DNA from 2 places in the Virgibacillus carmonensis genome. Region 2 is predicted to be linked to the other one. Evidence: a T-box and tRNA genes for the amino acid it is inferred to sense, from the RefSeq annotation. Region 2 holds a T-box; the other holds one or more tRNA genes.
The links. The T-box of region 2 lies ahead of glyQ (glycine--tRNA ligase subunit alpha). A T-box ahead of a tRNA ligase gene usually reads a tRNA of that ligase, here a tRNA-Gly.
Positions count from the first base shown of each region.

Region 1: it encodes a tRNA-Gly, which carries the amino acid that the T-box ahead of glyQ (glycine--tRNA ligase subunit alpha) is inferred to sense. The anticodon was not compared.

Region 1 is NZ_JBYQFJ010000009.1:89,530-98,794, forward strand. Features, by position in the region: gene AC3G7N_RS09395 (amidase domain-containing protein) at 1-196, opposite strand, end outside; gene AC3G7N_RS09400 (DUF5316 family protein) at 238-525, opposite strand; gene AC3G7N_RS09405 (methylated-DNA--[protein]-cysteine S-methyltransferase) at 576-1,106, opposite strand; gene queG (tRNA epoxyqueuosine(34) reductase QueG) at 1,123-2,268, opposite strand; gene AC3G7N_RS09415 (ABC-ATPase domain-containing protein) at 2,291-4,003, opposite strand; tRNA gene AC3G7N_RS09420 (tRNA-Gly) at 4,152-4,225, opposite strand; gene dat (D-amino-acid transaminase) at 4,379-5,254, shown strand; gene AC3G7N_RS09430 (S9 family peptidase) at 5,414-7,414, shown strand; gene AC3G7N_RS09435 (alpha/beta hydrolase) at 7,793-8,749, opposite strand; gene AC3G7N_RS09440 (DinB family protein) at 8,879-9,265, opposite strand, start outside.
Region 2 is NZ_JBYQFJ010000006.1:82,201-91,465, reverse strand. Features, by position in the region: gene glyS (glycine--tRNA ligase subunit beta) at 1-1,506, opposite strand, end outside; gene glyQ (glycine--tRNA ligase subunit alpha) at 1,507-2,385, opposite strand; T-box leader at 2,714-2,891, opposite strand; gene recO (DNA repair protein RecO) at 2,953-3,696, opposite strand; gene AC3G7N_RS06730 (YqzL family protein) at 3,741-3,887, opposite strand; gene era (GTPase Era) at 3,983-4,885, opposite strand; gene AC3G7N_RS06720 (diacylglycerol kinase family protein) at 5,103-5,486, opposite strand; gene ybeY (rRNA maturation RNase YbeY) at 5,464-5,928, opposite strand; gene AC3G7N_RS06710 (HD family phosphohydrolase) at 5,931-8,069, opposite strand; gene AC3G7N_RS06705 (PhoH family protein) at 8,241-9,206, opposite strand; gene yqfD (sporulation protein YqfD) at 9,209-9,265, opposite strand, start outside.

The sequences.
Region 1 (9,265 bases), on a different contig from region 2:
ACATTTTTAAATGTAGAACATAATCGATTTGCTGTGTATTTCTATAACGTAGCTTTTGATACAAATGGCCTTCACCTTGAATACGTACAATCGAAACATTTCTTCTTTGGCAAAGCATCTTTTTTCTTGTCCACCAATTTTCTCCATGTTGCTCCCTTTGAAAAAAATCCTCCCAAAAATTCACCAATATGTCCATAAAAAACCCCTCCCTTTAGTAGTTTATGAGGGAGGGCTTGTTTAAATTGATAAAAGAATTCCACCAGCTATAAAAAGAGGAATAGCAATGATACCTGTATTGAACAAGACGCGACGATTCCTTTGCCGATCTTCTTTCGATTCCGTATTATAGTTTGCACGTATTTGGTCACCACTGACAAATGCCCCACTAACAAAACCTCCGACCCCGATAAAAATAATGGCAATCCCAAGCGAAATCGAACCAACTTCTCGGGTATAATCGGTAAAAATTCCTACTATAAAAAAAATAACCGCCAAACCGAAACCAAATACAAATGATTTTTTCATTTGATAGCTCCTTTGAAAGTTTTTTCTATAGTAATTATACGTAAGAACCATTAAAAAGTTCCAACTACTTGCTTTTCATGTGCAAGTAAATATTCCTTCTTATCAAGACCACCATTGTATCCGACCATTTTCCCGCTCGCCCCAATTACTCTGTGGCATGGCACAATAATAGAGAAAGGATTCTTATTTACCGCCCCACCTACCGCTCGTACTGCTTTCGGATTACCAATTGCGACAGCTATATCCTTATATGATTTTGTTTCGCCATATGGAATGGTTTCAACTAACGCTTGCCACACCTGTTGTTGAAAAGGTGTTCCATGAAATTCAAATTCAAGGGAAAAGTCTCGGTGTTGTTCATCAAAATATGCTCGCAGTTCCTTTTTTGCAAGTACTATTTTTTCAGGAGAATGAACAAAAGTAACGTCGCCAAAATAACTGGCGGTCCACTTGTTCATCTGATCGCTTCTTTTATCCATTTCGCCATATTCAATTCGAACAAGTTTTTCCCCATTGCTTATAAGAGAAAGAGTTCCGATTGGAGAATCCATTTCATCGTAATATAGTTGTACACCAGCCATCATTTTCCCTCCCCATTTACCTAGCAGAAACCTCATGTTTAAAGTCTAACCCTTTTTGCATTTCATACCTTACTTGTTCATCTTTCTCTATTTCTAAAGCACGCTCAATCGCAGCAAAGGCATCAGCTGTTCCGATTTTCCCAAGTGACCATGCAGCAGTCCCCCTTATTACCGGACGTACATCATGTTGCATAACCTGGATTATTTCATCTACTGCGGACGCGTCCTTATAGTGTGCAAGACCAATTAATGCATTTCGTTGGAGCGGCTTCTTCCCACGCCACGAACCAGAAATATGACCGAACGTTTCCTTAAATTCTCGATTTGAAATACGAAGCATCGGCTGTAGCTTAGGTTTCGCAACTTCAGGGTCAGGCTCTGTTTCTGGATGTATATGAAAATCAATCTTTTTATTTTTTGGACAAACCACCTGACATGTATCACAGCCATACACACGGTTTCCTATTTTGGTCCTGAATTCATCAGGTAAATAATCCTTTGTTTGCGTAAGGAATGCGATACATCTTTGAGCATTCAGCTGCCCACCTTGAATGAGCGCACCTGTCGGACAGGCATCCAGGCACTTTGTACATTCCCCACAACTATCGTCAACAGGAACATCTGGAATAAACGGGATATTTGTGACTAATTCTCCGAGGTACACATACGAGCCAAATTCAGGCGTTATAATGGATGTATTTTTCCCACTGAACCCAATTCCAGCCCGTTCTGCTACCGCACGGTCAGAGAGTTCACCCGTATCTACCATCAGTTTATCTTTTACTTCCGGAGCTTTTTCTTGAATAAAGGCAGAAAGTTTTTCCAACCGATCACGTAAAATCACATGATAATCCGTTCCCCAAGATGCGCGACAAAAGATGCCCCGTCTCTCTTCTTTCGTGCTTTTCGGTGCATTTTCCATTCGTGACGGATATGCTATTGCGATTGAAATAATTGACTGCGCTTCTGGCAACAACCGTTCAGGCTCTGTACGTTCTTCTACTGAACCTTTTTCAAACCCTGAATAATAAGCTAGATCTTGTTGCCGTTTGAGACGTTCTTTTAACTCACTAAAAACATCGGCAGAGGCAAAACCGATTTTATCGATGCCAATTTTTTTACTATAATCGATAATTTCTTGCTTTAATTTTTCAAAATTCATGATTGGTGCCTCCTCACTTCTGTTAAGTTCGTCGTTGTATGACCCTTAAAGTACGCACGCGGTTAAGTACAGCTGCGATCTCAAAAACACGTGGACGAGCAAGGTCACCTGGATGTTGATCAGGGTAAGCTGTAAATGATGCTAATCCTTTACGGTTTATTTGTTCGTTAATTTTTACCAGTAATGCTTGTAATGTTTGTTGCTTATTAAGTTCATTCGTCTTATCTAAGAACATGATTATCTCAGCAATCATTCGTGTTTGGGAAGAATCCACCAATTGTTCGGTTTGTCCAAAGGTTATTTCTGTTTTGCCCATAAGTATTTTTGTTAATCCTTTTGCTTGGACCTTTGCTCGTTTTCCTTGAGTTGTCTGCAAACTGGATTGTTCAATTTGACGGTGTATAATCTCACCAAATTTTATGCCTTCTGTTACAGCTCGCTCAGCAGGGTATTGCCTTGTAATTTCCCTAGCCTTTTCCGTAACGTTCTTTGGAATATATTCTTCCATCATTATAACATCATCTGCTACATCAAAATAGTCACCAGAGCCACCCATCACGATAATGGTTGAGACAGATAATTGATCATGTAACTGCTTTACTTTATCTATAAATGGTGTGATTGGTTCCTGTTCCCTTTTGACAAGTTGCTGCATTCGATGATCACGAATCATGAAATTGGTTGCACTTGTATCTTCATCAATTAGCAGCGTCATTGCACCAACCTCTAAAGCTTCCATTACGTTCGCAGCTTGGGATGTGCTACCACTGGCATTCTCCGTTGTGAAAAATTCAGTCTTCTGTTTATGCGGTAAATTGGTAATAAACGGTGAAATGTTGACACCAGTTACCTGCCGACCATCCTCAGCACGAATTTTCACCGCACCCGGATCTGTTAAAACATACTCTCGTCCATCAGCTTTGGTATGATTATAAACACCACGTTCAATTGCTTCTAACAACGTACTTTTCCCATGATAACCGCCACCAACGATAAGTGTGATCCCTCGTTTGACTGCCATTCCTTTTAATGATTCCTCTTGGTGTGGAATTTGGATTTCAACTTCATTTTCATCAGGACTTGTAAAAGGGATTGCCTGATTAAGTGGCTGATCACTCACCCCACTAGATCGTGGCAAAATAGCTCCGTTTGCAATAAACGCTATCCAATTATTTTCCCTCATCTTTTCCCTAATTGCCTGCTGCTGATCTGCAAGCACTGTCACTTGTTCGATCTCATAATCCGTAATCGTGAAGATAGATTTATTTATAAGGATTGGGATTGCTTCTTTGAATAACTTTTCCGCTTCCTTACCATTAATCCGTCTCCCATTTGCAGGCAAACCAATAGAAAGGCATATTGTAATAGACTTTTCATCTATCGAAACAGCACTTCGTTCAATGACCTCCTGGTGAGGTGCATCAAATTGGATGAGCCCACTCTTCCCAGATCCCTTAATAAATAAAGGGTTCTGTTTAACCGCTTTTCCAATAGACCTTGCGATGCGGTCTTCCGTCGCTACCTTCCGTTGATAGTTTGCCAACCAATTTTCGTTTACCATCCGCTTCTCTACAGGTACAACAATCCGAACTTTTGAAGGAGTAGCAAATGGGTCACCTTGTACATAATCTATATATAAATCGAAGTTGTTAAAATTATAATGACCTTGAATACTCTTATAACCCTTATATCCTTTTCCATCGATTGATTGAAGGTGTTGTATTAGTTTTTCCATGATACACATCCTTTCTATTTAGCATACTTGGATAGAAAGTCTAGTTCAAGTAGTATGGTAGGCGACTTCTATTCTTAGCCAATTTCACAAAATAAAAACGCAACGCTTCGTAAGGTAGATTACGAAACACTGCGTTAAGACATATGTATGGAGCGGGTAGGGGGAATCGAACCCCCATCATCAGCTTGGAAGGCTGAGGTTTTACCACTAAACTATACCCGCAAAATTCGACAACTTTTTTATAGCACGTTTATTATTATAGCAAGTTTAACTCTATCAATCAAGGGGAATTTTTCGATCATGGAAAAAAACGCCCATTTACAACGCTTCATGTTAGCGATAAGATAGACGTATGCTTGACGGGGAGGCGATAAAATGTCTGTATATCCAATCATGTTGTCACAGACAAAATTCACACATCGAGATAATTTAAATTATCCTTTTGAAGAACGTGCCTTGCAATTTGGCGATGGAGTATATGAGGTCGTTCGTATCTACAATGGTACTTATTATTTAATTACTGAACATATCGATCGATTATTTCGATCAGCGGAAGCCGTAAAAATTAAACTGCCATTTACGAAAGAAGAACTTAGCAATTTATTAAACAACCTATTACTAAAAAATTCTGTTTCACATGATGCGAAACTTTATTTGCAAGTGTCGCGGGGCTCAGCGCCACGAGATCATATTTTTCCGATTAATATAGAAGCAAATGTATATGGTTATATACAAGATCAAGCACGAAATGTAGTTGGACTACAAGATGGCGTTAAAGCCATTACACAACGCGATATTCGCTGGGAATATTGCTTCGTAAAAAGTTTAAATCTACTACCAAATGTTTTAGCAAAACAAACCGCAAATGAACAAGGTGCTTATGAAGCGATTCTCCACAAGGATGGTGTGGTAACCGAATGTAGTTCCGCAAATGTTTATTTGGTAAAGAACGGTACAATTTATACGTATCCTACCACAAAAAGGATATTACATGGATGTGTTCGGATGCGAATTGAAAAGTTTGTGCAGGATTTGAACATTCCATTAAATGAAGATGGTTTTTCTGTTGAAGACATCAGACTTGCTGATGAAATGTTTTTAACAAGTAGCACCTCTGAAGTGCTTCCAATTGTCACTGTGGATGATAGACAAATCGGCACTGGCAAACCTGGTTCAATAACTCGAAAACTACAAAAAGCATATGAAGAAGATGCGAATATAGTAACTAACAGAATGGAACAACCGAATTAATTGATAAATTCCCTTATTAAAAATGATAAGGGAATTTTTTTATAAAAGTTGAAACGTTAAATTTTCATAAAATTCTACCATTCTATTTGATTCGTGGTACGAAATAGTTTAGACTAGATGAAACTTTTCAAAACGTTTCAATAATAGGGGGGCTTTCTCATGACAACTAGCAAGCGTGCAGTAACAGCTAAAGATCTAATGAGGTTGGATGTTTATAGTGATCCACAGCACACACCAAACGGTAATACATATGCATTTGTTTCAACAACAGTAAATCAGAATAATAACTATCAATCCCAACTCTTCACACAAAAAGTGACAGAAGCTCAACCAAGGCAGTGGACATTTGGTGATTCTAAAAATAATAATCCACGCTTTTCTCCAGACGGTCAAAAGTTTGTTTTTCAGTCGACGAGAAGTGGACTACCACAACTATGGCTAGCACATACCGATGGTGGTGAGGCACAACAGCTTACAACTTTCAGAAATGGTGCTGTTAACCCAGCTTGGTCAAAAGATGGCAAACAAATCTTTTTCAGTACCGAAATTGATAAAGATGAAGATGTTCAAAATCAGAAAGAACAATCTGAAGAAGAGCGACAGAAGGAAAAAGAAGACAAAGCAAAAGAACCAACTGTGATAACTCGCTTGAAACACAAATCTGACAGCAACGGATTTCACGATGAGAAACGAACTCAGATCATCCAGTATGATGTAACTAATCAAACGTTCACTCAACTTACTCAGGATGATGCTGATCATGGCTATGAGGATATTTCACCTGATGGAAAGCAAGTGCTTTTTTCAGCAAATCTTGATGAGACCCAAGATTATTCATTAACAAACGATCTTTTTCTATTAGATTTAACATCTAAAGAAATTGTAAAGTTAACCGATGGAAAAGGTTCTTACAGCAATGCATCCTTCTCCCCTAGCGGTGATAAAATCGCCTGTTTTGGCAGTGAATTTTCCTATGCCGGCGCTACTCTAAACGAACTTTTCATTTTTGATATTGAAACAAAAGAAAGAACATGTTTGAGTAAATCTATCGACATGCAATTAGATGACCTCATGATTGGCGACACACGCATGGGACAATCAACAACAGGTCCTGTATGGTCAAAAAATGGTGCGCAACTATTTTTTATTGGGACTGACTATGGAGCAACAGGGCTATACCAAGCAGATCTAAATGGAAAAATTGAAGCCCTTTACAAAGATAATAATCATGTGTTTGGATTTTCCTATAATGCTAAATCAGAATCCTTTATCTTAGGCATTGGTACTCCAACAAACCCATGTAATTTTTATCAGCTACATGAAGGTGAACTATCACGCTTAACAAACGCTAATGCAGAATTTTTAGACGAGGTTTCACTATCTGAACCAGAAACAATAACGGTGGAGGCTGAAGATGGATGGGAAATTCAAGGCTGGATTTTACATCCCTATGGATTTCAGGAGAGTGAAAAATATCCGTTCGTACTTGAAATCCACGGTGGACCACACGCCATGTATGGACAAACCTATTTCCATGAACTACAACTTCTTGCTGCGAAAGGATATGTTGTCTTGTACACCAACCCACGTGGCAGCCATGGCTATGGGCAAGCGTTCGTTAATGCATGTCGCGAGGACTACGGTGGAAAAGATTATACCGATTTAATGAGCGCAGTTGACTATGCGTTGGAAAACTACGATTTTATCGATGAAAACCGGATTGGTGTAACTGGTGGAAGCTATGGTGGTTTTATGACCAACTGGATTGTAGGACATACAAATCGCTTCAAAGCTGCAGTAACCCAACGCTCAATCTCTAACTGGCTTAGCTTCTATGGTGTTAGTGATATCGGATATTTTTTCACTGAGTGGGAACTTGGTAAAAACCTGTTAGATGATCCGAAGAAACTCTGGGATTTTTCTCCATTGAAGTATGCGGAAGAAGTAGAAACGCCGCTATTAATTGTACATGGAGAACAGGATTTGCGTTGTCCAATTGAACAAGGGGAACAACTATTTGTCACACTCAAGCACCTAAAAAAAGAAGTTGAATTCGTTCGCTTCCCTGGTGCAAGTCACGAATTAAGTCGAAGCGGAGAACCTTTAATGCGAATTGAACGATTGAATCAAATTTGTCGCTGGTTTGAGAAACATCTATAATTTTGGAAATGGCTGACACTTTAAAGATGTCAGTCATTTTTTTAGGAAAAATCCATGCAACATTTAGTCATAATCGCGCAGTCAAGGTATCAATTCGCGCGATAACATCTCAGAATCGTGCGTCATAACATCGAAATCGTGCGTTGGCTGTGTTGATGCGCGATTCTGAGTGGTTACTGCGCGATTTCAGGGTTCTGACGCGCTATTTCGGATAGGCACACGCGATTCGGGTGTGGACTAATTTACCAACATGTTAGAAAAACTCGGCATTCGCCTCGTCCTTAATAGCGAATGCCAAAGTTTTGCTTATACCGGCGTTTCCTAAAAACTTTTTATACTTTCCAACGTGTAAAAAAATAAGCAACCTTTTCAGGCTGCTTATTCAACATACTCATCCAAAAACTTATTTAGTTTTTGCACATATGCTTCTTTTTCGACCACAAATCCTTCTCCATGACCTGCGTTATCAATTGTCATAATTTCAGCGGGACTTGCGGTATTTTCAACTAGTTCATGCGCCATTTCGGTTGGCACAAAAGTATCAGCATTACCATGGTAATATAAAATCGGAATGTCTGTTTTTTTGACCTGCTTCAATGCTGAAGCCTCACTGAAGTCATATCCTGCCTTTATATCTGTGACTAAACTAGTACTTGTTAGGAATGGAAATTTCGGCAAATGATACATCCGCTTCATCTGATAGGCAAATAAATCTTCAACACTAGTATATGCACTATCTGCAACAATAGCTTTTACATTGTCAGGTAGATCTTCCCCACTTGTCATTAATACGGTTGCTGCCCCCATGGAGACACCATGAAGCACAATATCCGAATCTTTCCCAAGGTTTTCTTTAACAAGATCGATCCATTTAACGTAATCCAGTCGATCGTGCCAGCCAAAACCAATATAATCGCCTTCACTCTCTCCATGACCACGTGCATCAGGCATTAATATATTATAGCCAAGTTCTTCATAATAATATTGTCCGTAAAGTCCCATATCAAGACCAGCTCCAAGGTAACCATGTGCTAAAATGACCGTTTTATTAGTTGGTTCCTTAGCAGGTAGAAAATAACCATTCAACTGCAGTTCATCAAACGAGGTAATCTCCCATCGTTCGAAGTCCTGTTTAGCTACCCAATCGTGCCAGTCACCGCCTGTGAACACTTCCATGGCTTCAGCGGAAACCTCTAAATCGTCATTTCCTTGTAAAAAATCTTTTGTATTTCGTTCAATTGCTAGATTATAAAAATAAAAACTAGCAATAATAGTTGTAATTACTAGAACACTAAGTATTCCAATTAATAGTTTTAACCATCTTTTATTCTTCACAAAGATCCCCCTTCTTCATGATGCTGCTTTTCATTATACAGGAAAACTGCTCTCATTTCTGCCTATCTAGACTGGTATTTGTTGACACCAAAAACGAGCAGTACCAGTCTGCTCGTTTTCACGTTATTTCTATAATCCTAAGCTTTCCTTCACTTCTTTAATTTGTAATGTATGTCTTTTTTCGTGATACGCAACAAATGGGATCCACTGTTTCAAACTTATTTGTCCAAATATCGGATGTGGAAAACCTTTGGATTCCAATTCTTTAACATCCGCAGTTTCCTCCACTTTAATTAACCCTTGATGTGTAGCAGTTAACTTTAGCTTTAATTCATCCAATGTAGCATAATCATCATTTGGTGTTGCGTAATCTGGTGCATCTACTTTTGTTCCTCGATTTGTTGTAGCTTCAATTGGTTTTGAGTCAGCATTTACCACATCACCATTTTCCAATTGATTAATGATTGCTTTCGTAATTGCACCTTCCATCAAAAATAAATGCTCCATAATCTGTTT
Region 2 (9,265 bases):
TAAATCTTCTAGTGCGATATCCCATTTATTTTCTTCTAGAATCCTTAATATACCTACAGCTTGTCGACGTAAACCATACGGGTCCTGAGAACCTGTAGGTACTAAGCCGATAGATATGCAGCCAACAATGGTGTCTAATTTATCTGCCACACTGACAATTGCTCCTTCTACAGTCGTTGGAAGTGGATCATTCGATTGTAGCGGTAAATAATGTTCACGTATTGCTGTTGCTACATTCTTTTCCTCTTTGTTATGAAGCGCGTACTTTTCACCAATTACACCTTGAAGGTTTGTAAACTCATTTACCATATTTGTTGCTAAATCGAATTTACAAATCTCTGCAGCACGAATTGACTGTTCAGTAATATCTGTATTCGTTTGAAGTAAACTAGCTAGTTTGGAAGATAGTGTAACTACTCGATCAACCTTGTCAGTAATTGTTCCAAGTTTCTCCTGGAACACCACACGACGTAGCTTTTCTTGGTAAAAATCAACGTTGTGCTTCTTATCCTCATCAAAGAAAAACTCTGCATCTGAAAGACGAGCATGTATTACTTTTTCATTTCCTTTAATTACCGTGTCGATGTGTTCTTGATCTCCATTTCGAACTCCTATAAAAGAGGGTAATAATTCCCCACCAGAAGATTTTACAGGAAAATAACGTTGGTGCACCTTCATGGATGTAATTAACACTTCATTCGGCAATTGTAAAAATGATTTTTCAAATGAACCAACAAAAGCAGTTGGATATTCTACTAAGTTTCGAACCTCCTGCAGTAAATCATCATCAATGTCAACGCTAAAATCATGCTCTTTTTCAATTGCTCTAATTTGCGATACAATCATTTCCTCGCGTTCTTTAGAGTCCGTAATCACAAAGCTCTTTTTGAGATCTTCTTGGTACATGTCAGCTCTATTTAATGTAATAGGGTTACCTAAAAAACGATGACCATATGTTTGATCCCCAGTTTGTACTTGAGCTACTTCAAATGGTACTATTTTATTATCATAAAGTGCTACAAGCCAACGAATTGGACGTGCGTAGCGTATCGATTGCCCAGCCCAACGCATATTTTTAGGAAACTGGATTGATTCAATAATTGAGTTAAAGGTAGTAAGTAAATCAAAAGTAGATTTCCCCTCAATTCGCTTCTGTACAAAAATATATTCAATGCCCTTTATTTCTTTTGTATAAATATCATCTACTGTCTTGCCTTGGCCATTCGTAAAGCCTATCGCCGCTTTTGACCAATTTCCATCTTGGTCTTGTGCTATTTTTAATGCTGGTCCTTTTGCTTCTTCTTCAACAGTTGTTTGTGAATCCGCAATTCCTTTTATTAAAACCGCTAATCGTCTAGGAGTAGAAAAAGATTCTACCTTTGAGTAAGAAAGGCGCAGATTATCTAACCATTTTTCTGTCTGTTCTTTTAATTGACGTTCTGCATCATCAATAAATCGTGCTGGCAATTCTTCTAACCCTATTTCAAATAATGCATCCTTTGTCATTTACATTTCCTCCTTTTCGAGCATTGGAAACCCAAGTTTTTTTCGTTCTGCCACATACGTTTTCGCAATGGTTCTGGCTAAATTTCTGATTCTTGCTATATAACCGGTCCGTTCCGTTACGGAAATTACTCCTTTTGCATCTAGTAAATTAAACGTGTGAGAACATTTCAGCACATAATCATACGCCGGAAAAACTAAGCCTTTATCCATAATAGCTTTTGCTTCTTGCTCATACATAGTAAATAACTCAAACAACATGTCAGTGTTCGACTCTTCAAATGTATAGGTGGAATGTTCATATTCAGGCTGGAAAAATATATCGTGTACAGTTACGCCTTTTGTCCATTCCAATTCAAAGACATTATCCTTATCTTGAATGTAAGAGGCTAAACGTTCCAATCCATATGTCAGTTCAACTGTAACAGGGTTTGCGTCTAATCCACCAATTTGTTGGAAATAGGTAAACTGAGTAATTTCCATTCCATCAAGCCAAACCTCCCAACCTAGTCCTGCTGCGCCAAGTGTAGGATTCTCCCAATTATCCTCTACAAATCGTATATCATGCTCTAACGGATTTATCCCCAATTCCTTTAAAGAATCTAGATACAATTCTTGAATATTGTCTGGAGAAGGCTTCATAATCACTTGGAATTGATGATGCTGATACAAACGGTTTGGATTTTTACCGTATCTTCCGTCAGCGGGTCTCCTTGATGGTTCTACATAAGCAACATTCCATGGCTCAGGTCCTAAACTACGAAGCAGCGTCATAGGCGACATCGTCCCAGCACCCTTTTCCACATCATACGCTTGCATAAGGATGCAATTTTGATTTGACCAATAAGACTGTAAGCTTAAAATCATCTGTTGAATATTCATATAAAACTTCCTTCCATGCTTTCTAAAATTTGTAAGAAAAGCTCAGGGCGCCTTGAAAGACACGACAAGCATAAGCAGAACGGTGCAGTGTGGGTGCTTTGCCCACGCGAAAGCGAACTGCTTATGTCTCGAGTGTCTAGGTGCTGGAGCTAGACAGATATTCGCCAAAATTTTATCCTTTCTTGCTCTTAAAAAACTCGCCACTCGCCTGCCTTAAAAACGAACGAATTGCAACATTCATCTTATACTGATTTTCTTAGACTTTTCATTCTTTCCTTTAATACAAATAATACAAAAAAATCCGTCCCTATGCCTAAAAAAGCTTAGGCATAGGGACGGATTTGATTGTCCGCGGTTCCACCCTACTTGCTTTATATTAAATAAAGCCACTTTATTTAATATGCTAAGGAGTTCCCTTCCCTGTTTGTTCTACTACCTAGCTTTCACCGTCCTAGGTTCGCTCCTAATAGATAACAAAAGGTACTATTCTCCCTCAACGCATCCTTCATTCCTAAAAATATGTACAAATCATAACCATAACTTTGCGATTTGTCAATTAACACTACCTTATTTTAATTGATCCATCTGCCTTAAGAATTTTTTTGATTTTAAGAAATAACCACCATATTGTTCATAATAAGCATCTAATATTTTTCGCAACAACTCTTTATTTTGTTCTTTCATTGTAATTTTACCAACTTGTTCTAGCCCTACTTCTAGGAATATGCGAAGTAACTTAGCAACCGTTTCTGATAACGTTATTGCTTGCGAATCAATTGATGTACACCGGTTACATAATAATCCACCTTCAGCTATTGAAAAGCGAACCAAATCTTCTTTCCGACTACAGTTAACACATCTGTCAACTGTAGGCGCAAAGCCTCCTTTTTTATATAACTTAAGCTCATACATCATAATTGGAATATCTGCATCTTCTTTTTCTGCAATCCAGTTCATCGTACTGACTAATTGATCATATATATAGTAATCGGGTTCATCAGAATCAAGCAATTTATCTGTCAGTTCCACTATGAACGCTGTAAATGCGGTCTTTATTATATCTTCACGGATGGTACGATTGGAATTAATCACTTCACCTTGTTGTATAGTACTTAATCCCTTACTCAGATAAATGAAAAATTCTCCATGAATGAATGGCTGCGTCACGGCAGCCATTCTACTTTTAGTCTTTTTAGCCCCTCTAGCGAGTGCTGAAAATTTACCAACCTTTTTACTGAAAATCGTTACTATTTTATGCGTTTCCCCATAATCCTGTGTTTTGATAACAATTCCCTCTATTTTCTCAAGCACACAGTCTCACCTTTACTTTCTTCAATCCTGCTAAAACCTATCTATTACATTTTTGTATTTATTTCATCATTTACTTCATTTTCATTTTGCGCGGAAGTTTGAATACTTGAATCACTTTCTAGTTCTTTCCATAATAAATAGGTTTCAATGTTTCCTGTATGACTAAATAATCTCCAGGTTAAGTCCACCACAAGAAACCCCACCTTTCTTTTAATATGTTAGATTAAGTACTTACTATTATTTTGACCACACATTGATAAAGAATGAGATATAAATATTACCATGTTTAATATTCGTCACTGCGGAATCCATATTCTCTAAGTTGGGTTTGTTTATTTCGCCAATCCTTTTGCACCTTGACCCATAGCTCTAAATATACCTTCGTTCCTAACAAAGATTCGATGTCTTTCCTCGCGTTTTTCCCTACATTTTTCAACATATTTCCTTGTTTTCCAATTAAAATTCCCTTTTGTGTTTTCCGCTCGGTTACAATTATTGCTTGAATAAATATGGCATTCGATTCTCGTTTCTCAATATTTTCAATAACGACTGCAATCGAATGAGGGATTTCCTCGTGTGTTAATTGTAGAACCTTTTCACGGATCAACTCACCAATAATAAATCGTTCAGGGTGATCTGTCACCTGATCCTCAGGATAATATTGTGGTCCTTCAGGTAACTTTTTCTTTAATACATCTAATAAATGATTAACATTATTTCCTTCCAATGCAGAAATAGGGATAACCTCTTCAAAATCGTACTTATCCTTATACTTTTCGATTAAAGGAAACAATTCATCAGGATGAATTAAGTCAATTTTATTGATAATTAAATATACAGGACGCTTAACTTCCTGTAACCGATCTATAATGTATTGATCCCCTTTACCATAGCCTTCTTTTGCATTAATCATAAACAAAACGGCATCCACTTCGTTAAGTGTATTCTCAGCGATTTTAACCATAAAATCACCTAAACGATGTTTTGGTTTATGAATCCCTGGTGTATCGATGAAAACAAGCTGTGCATCTTTCTCTGTTAGTACACCTTGTATTTTGTTTCTAGTTGTTTGCGGCTTATCACTCATAATGGCGATCTTCTGACCGATAACTCGGTTCATAAAAGTCGACTTCCCAACATTTGGCCGTCCTATTATCGCAATAAAGCCTGATTTAAATGAATTATCCATGTCTAATCCTCCGAAGTGTATTTTCTTTGTGTACATTTATAATACTATAAAAACTATCTTCTTTCACGCATTCGACAAAACAACTGAAAAGAAAATAGCATACTGCAATTTTTGACATAACATACGAGAAGGTGCAAATGCCTCTACCAATAATAGTTTGAAATTGCTTATGGTGTGATGTGTATAGAAAGAACTTGCTCTATGATTGAACAAGTTCTTAAAAAAGTAAATGATATATCTTTGGAATAAACAGAACACACCCAATGATGAATGCAGTAATTGCAGCTATTAACACTGCTCCTGCTGCAATATCTTTGATTATTTTAGCTGAAGGATGAATATCAGGTTTTAAATAATCGATTAGCTTTTCTACGGCAGTATTGGTTGTTTCTGCAACTAGAACAGTACCAATTACGAAAATGGTGATCATCCATTCTATTTGGGAAAGTTTCACTATTACTCCTAACAATACGACAATAATGGTAGCCAATAAATGAATACGAAAATTACGTTCGCTCTTGAACATTTCTATTAACCCATTCCAAGCAAAGGTAAAACCAATTCGTTTTTTCCTGTTTTTATCTTCTAAGTTCGAAGGCATTCAGAAGATCCTCTTGTTTTTGAAACATTTTCTTTTCATCTTCCTCACTCATGTGGTCATAGCCTAATAAGTGAAGAAAACCGTGTAATGTCAAAAATGCTAATTCTCGTTCAAATGTATGGTTGTAATCCTTTGCTTGCTCAATCGCACGTTCGATGGAAATGACAATATCTCCAAGCATTAATGGCATATCCTCTCCTATTATATTAAGTTCATCCTCCATTGTTTCTTGAAGGGCAAATGATATAACATCTGTTGGCTTATCTTGCCCGCGATAATTACGATTAAGTTCTTGTATTTCTTTATTTGATACAAAATTAACTGAAACCTCTGCTTCTTGGGTTATACCTTCTTTTTTTGCAGCAAAAATCAGTAAGCGCTGCAACATATCAATATAGTCGCTTGTTACTTCATTTGTTTTATCGTGAAAATCAATATACATATCTATTTTGCCTCCTTAGTTGGATATTGGATTCTTGAATGGAAAATACCTTTTAACGTTTCACATACTGTTCGATGGATTTTTTTTAATTCGTTCAAAGTCAAGGGACTGTCATCTAGTTGCCCATCCATTAAACGATCATTGATGATTGAGTCAACGATTTCTTCAATTTTCCCTTCAGTTGGCTCCCTTAATGAACGGACGGCTGCTTCTACTGAGTCACAGATACAGACAATAGCAGCCTCTTTTGTTTTTGGTTTTGGCCCTGGGTATCGGAATGACTTTTCCTTAGCTGATTGGTTCTTTTCTTTCTCTTTATAATAAAAAAATTTAAGTAATGTTGTTCCATGATGCTCTTTTGCAATATCAATTATTTCTTTAGGAAACTTGTGCTTCTTTAAGATTTTCGCCCCATCATACGGATGATTAATAATAATTTCAGCACTGCGTTTCGGTTTCATCGAGTCGTGCGGGTTTTTTATTGATACTTGATTCTCAATAAAAAAGTTTGGCCTTTCTGTTTTACCTATATCATGATAATAGGCACCTACTCGGGCTAGAAGGCCATTGGCCCCAATCGCATCACATGCTGTTTCACTTAAATTAGCTACCATTACAGAGTGATGATAAGTTCCTGGTGATTCCGTTAATATTTTTCGTAATAAAGGCTGATTCGGACTCGCGAGCATTAACAGTTTACTGTCCGATAATATACCTAATCCAGTTTCAAAAAATGGAAGTAGCCCTATCGTAAATACCACAGAAAGAATAGCTGCTGCAAATCCTAATCCTGTTTGAATAAATAAGTCACTTAAGGTATATTTTTCAAAGGATAAAAATAAAAATATTAACACAGCTAAAATATTAACAATACTCATTCCGAAACCAGCTTTTAGGATAGCCAAGCGATCCTTTACATTCATTAAGAAAATTACCCCAGCTAATTGGGAAAAGAAGAAATAAATACCAGCTTCAACATTTAACGAACCTGGTATTTGACTATTAAATAGTATACTTCCGAGAATGGCATATAATCCGCAAAGTACAATAGCAAAACGTTCATTTATTAGTTGCTTGATAAGCAAAACACCAGTAGCTATCGGTGCAATAAAGAATAATTGATTAACTTGTGTTGCGTATAAACTAACCACCTTCATCATTAACACAACAATAAAACTGATTAATAAGATAGATGCAACTTTACCGTTATCTATCCTGTCTTGTTTCTTTAACTGGTACATTTCATACGTAATTACACCAATAATTAAAAGAATAAGTAGCGCTAATCCGATAACAGGGTATACATTCCGTTCGTTGTTTAGTAATCCAACCAATTTTAATTTTTCATACAATCCATTGGTAATAGTTTGACCTTCCCGAACAATAATCTCTCCTGCACGAATAACAACCGGATCTACATTACTTGCTGCTTCTTTCCTGGCGTTTAACGTTTTTTCCACATCATAAAAAGAATTTTCCACTACAGCAAAATTACTTAATGTAATCAATGCTTGTCTTACATCAGTATCTAATTTTGAGAAGGTTAGCTTTTGTTTAACTTCATTTGTAGAACTTTGCACATTTTCCATTCGTACACCGTTACTTAACACTTCCCGTACAGATTCAACAAATACCTTCTCGCCTTCTGTCCGTTCGTTTAGTGATGCTTCAACTAAACGAAGTAATACACCTGTGTCTATGGAATCTACAATTTCTGATGATAAAATTTGCTTTAGATGTTGAACTTTCTCTTGACTTGATAAAATAATTGCACCATCTTCTTGTTCTGATTCCTGGACATCAATGGGTTTTCTTTCCTCAACTTTGGCAATTGCATCAAAAATTTCGTTTATGTAATTGATTTGTTCTTCATTTATTTCTGTTGATATATCATACCGATCATCTACAGCTTGAATCGTTTCCCTAGTTTTACGCTTTGTTTCCTGTTCATTCTCAATTGTAATTGGTGAACGAATGGTTTCTTTTGCACTACTAAATCGTTCTATATCATAAGTCTCTGTATGTACATTATTTAAGGTCATGAGGAAAAACAAAACCCCTAAAACAAGCATAGGAACAACGATTGAAATCCATTTTGTTTTAAGGGCTATTAACGACTCTATTAAGTTTCGCAGTTTCATCATCAATTCACCTCAGGTAGTAGAAATAAGCCCTCATCATTTTTATTTGTTGGGGCTTATTTAAAAGAAAAGAAAGTATAATTTATCTAGCGCAAACGCCCAGCGACTAGTGGACTTCCTTCACTTCCATGCGATAAGTCAACATCGGGACGCTTGCGCTTTTCTTATAAGCTAACTATCTTTATTTGATTTTTCGTATGCTTCAATGATGCGTTGAACCAGTGGATGTCTTACAACATCTGTCTGTGTAAGGTGTATAAAATCTATTCCTTTTACCCTGGATAATAATTGGTCTGCTTTACGTAATCCAGATACCCCTCTTGGTAAATCAACTTGTGTAACATCACCAGTTACAACCATTTTTGATCCAAACCCTAAACGGGTTAAAAACATTTTCATTTGTTCTGGTGTGGTGTTTTGTGCCTCATCCAAGATCACAAATGCATCGTCAAGCGTACGTCCTCTCATATATGCAAGAGGTGCGATCTCAATCGTTTCTCTTTCTATTAATCGTAATGTATGCTCAGCACCTAGGACATCGTGCAAGGCATCATATAAAGGGCGTAAGTAAGGATCTACTTTCTCTTTAAGATCACCAGGTAAGAAGCCTAGACTCTCCCCAGCTTCCACCGCAGGGCGTGTTAAAATAATCCGTTTTACCAGTCCATTTTTTAATGCATGTACAGCCATTACTACAGCTAGATAGGTTTTTCCAGTACCAGCAGGGCCAATTCCAAAAACAAGATCATTTTCTCGGATAGAAGCAATATAATATTTTTGTCCCAACGTTTTTACACGAATTGGTTTTCCTTTAACATTTTTTGTAATCTCATCTTCAAATAATGTTTCAAATTGATTAATTTTCCCATCTTTAGCGAGCTCAATGGCATAAACTACATCGCGTTCTGCAATTGTTAACCCTTTACGAATTATGGTAAGTAAGGATAGCAGTATATCTTGTACTAAAGTATTTGCATCGTCTGAACCCGATACACTCACTTTCTCTCCTCTAGTTACAATTGATACATCAAGTTTATCTTCAATTTGTTTTAGGTTTTTATCGTTTGTTCCAAATAATGCTAAAGCTTCATTTGAATTCGTTAAATGTAAATCAATCGTATTTAGGTTAGTCGACATAATCAATCTCCTTGATTTATAGGTACGGATTTAACAATATTTTCTTCTACCGTCAAATA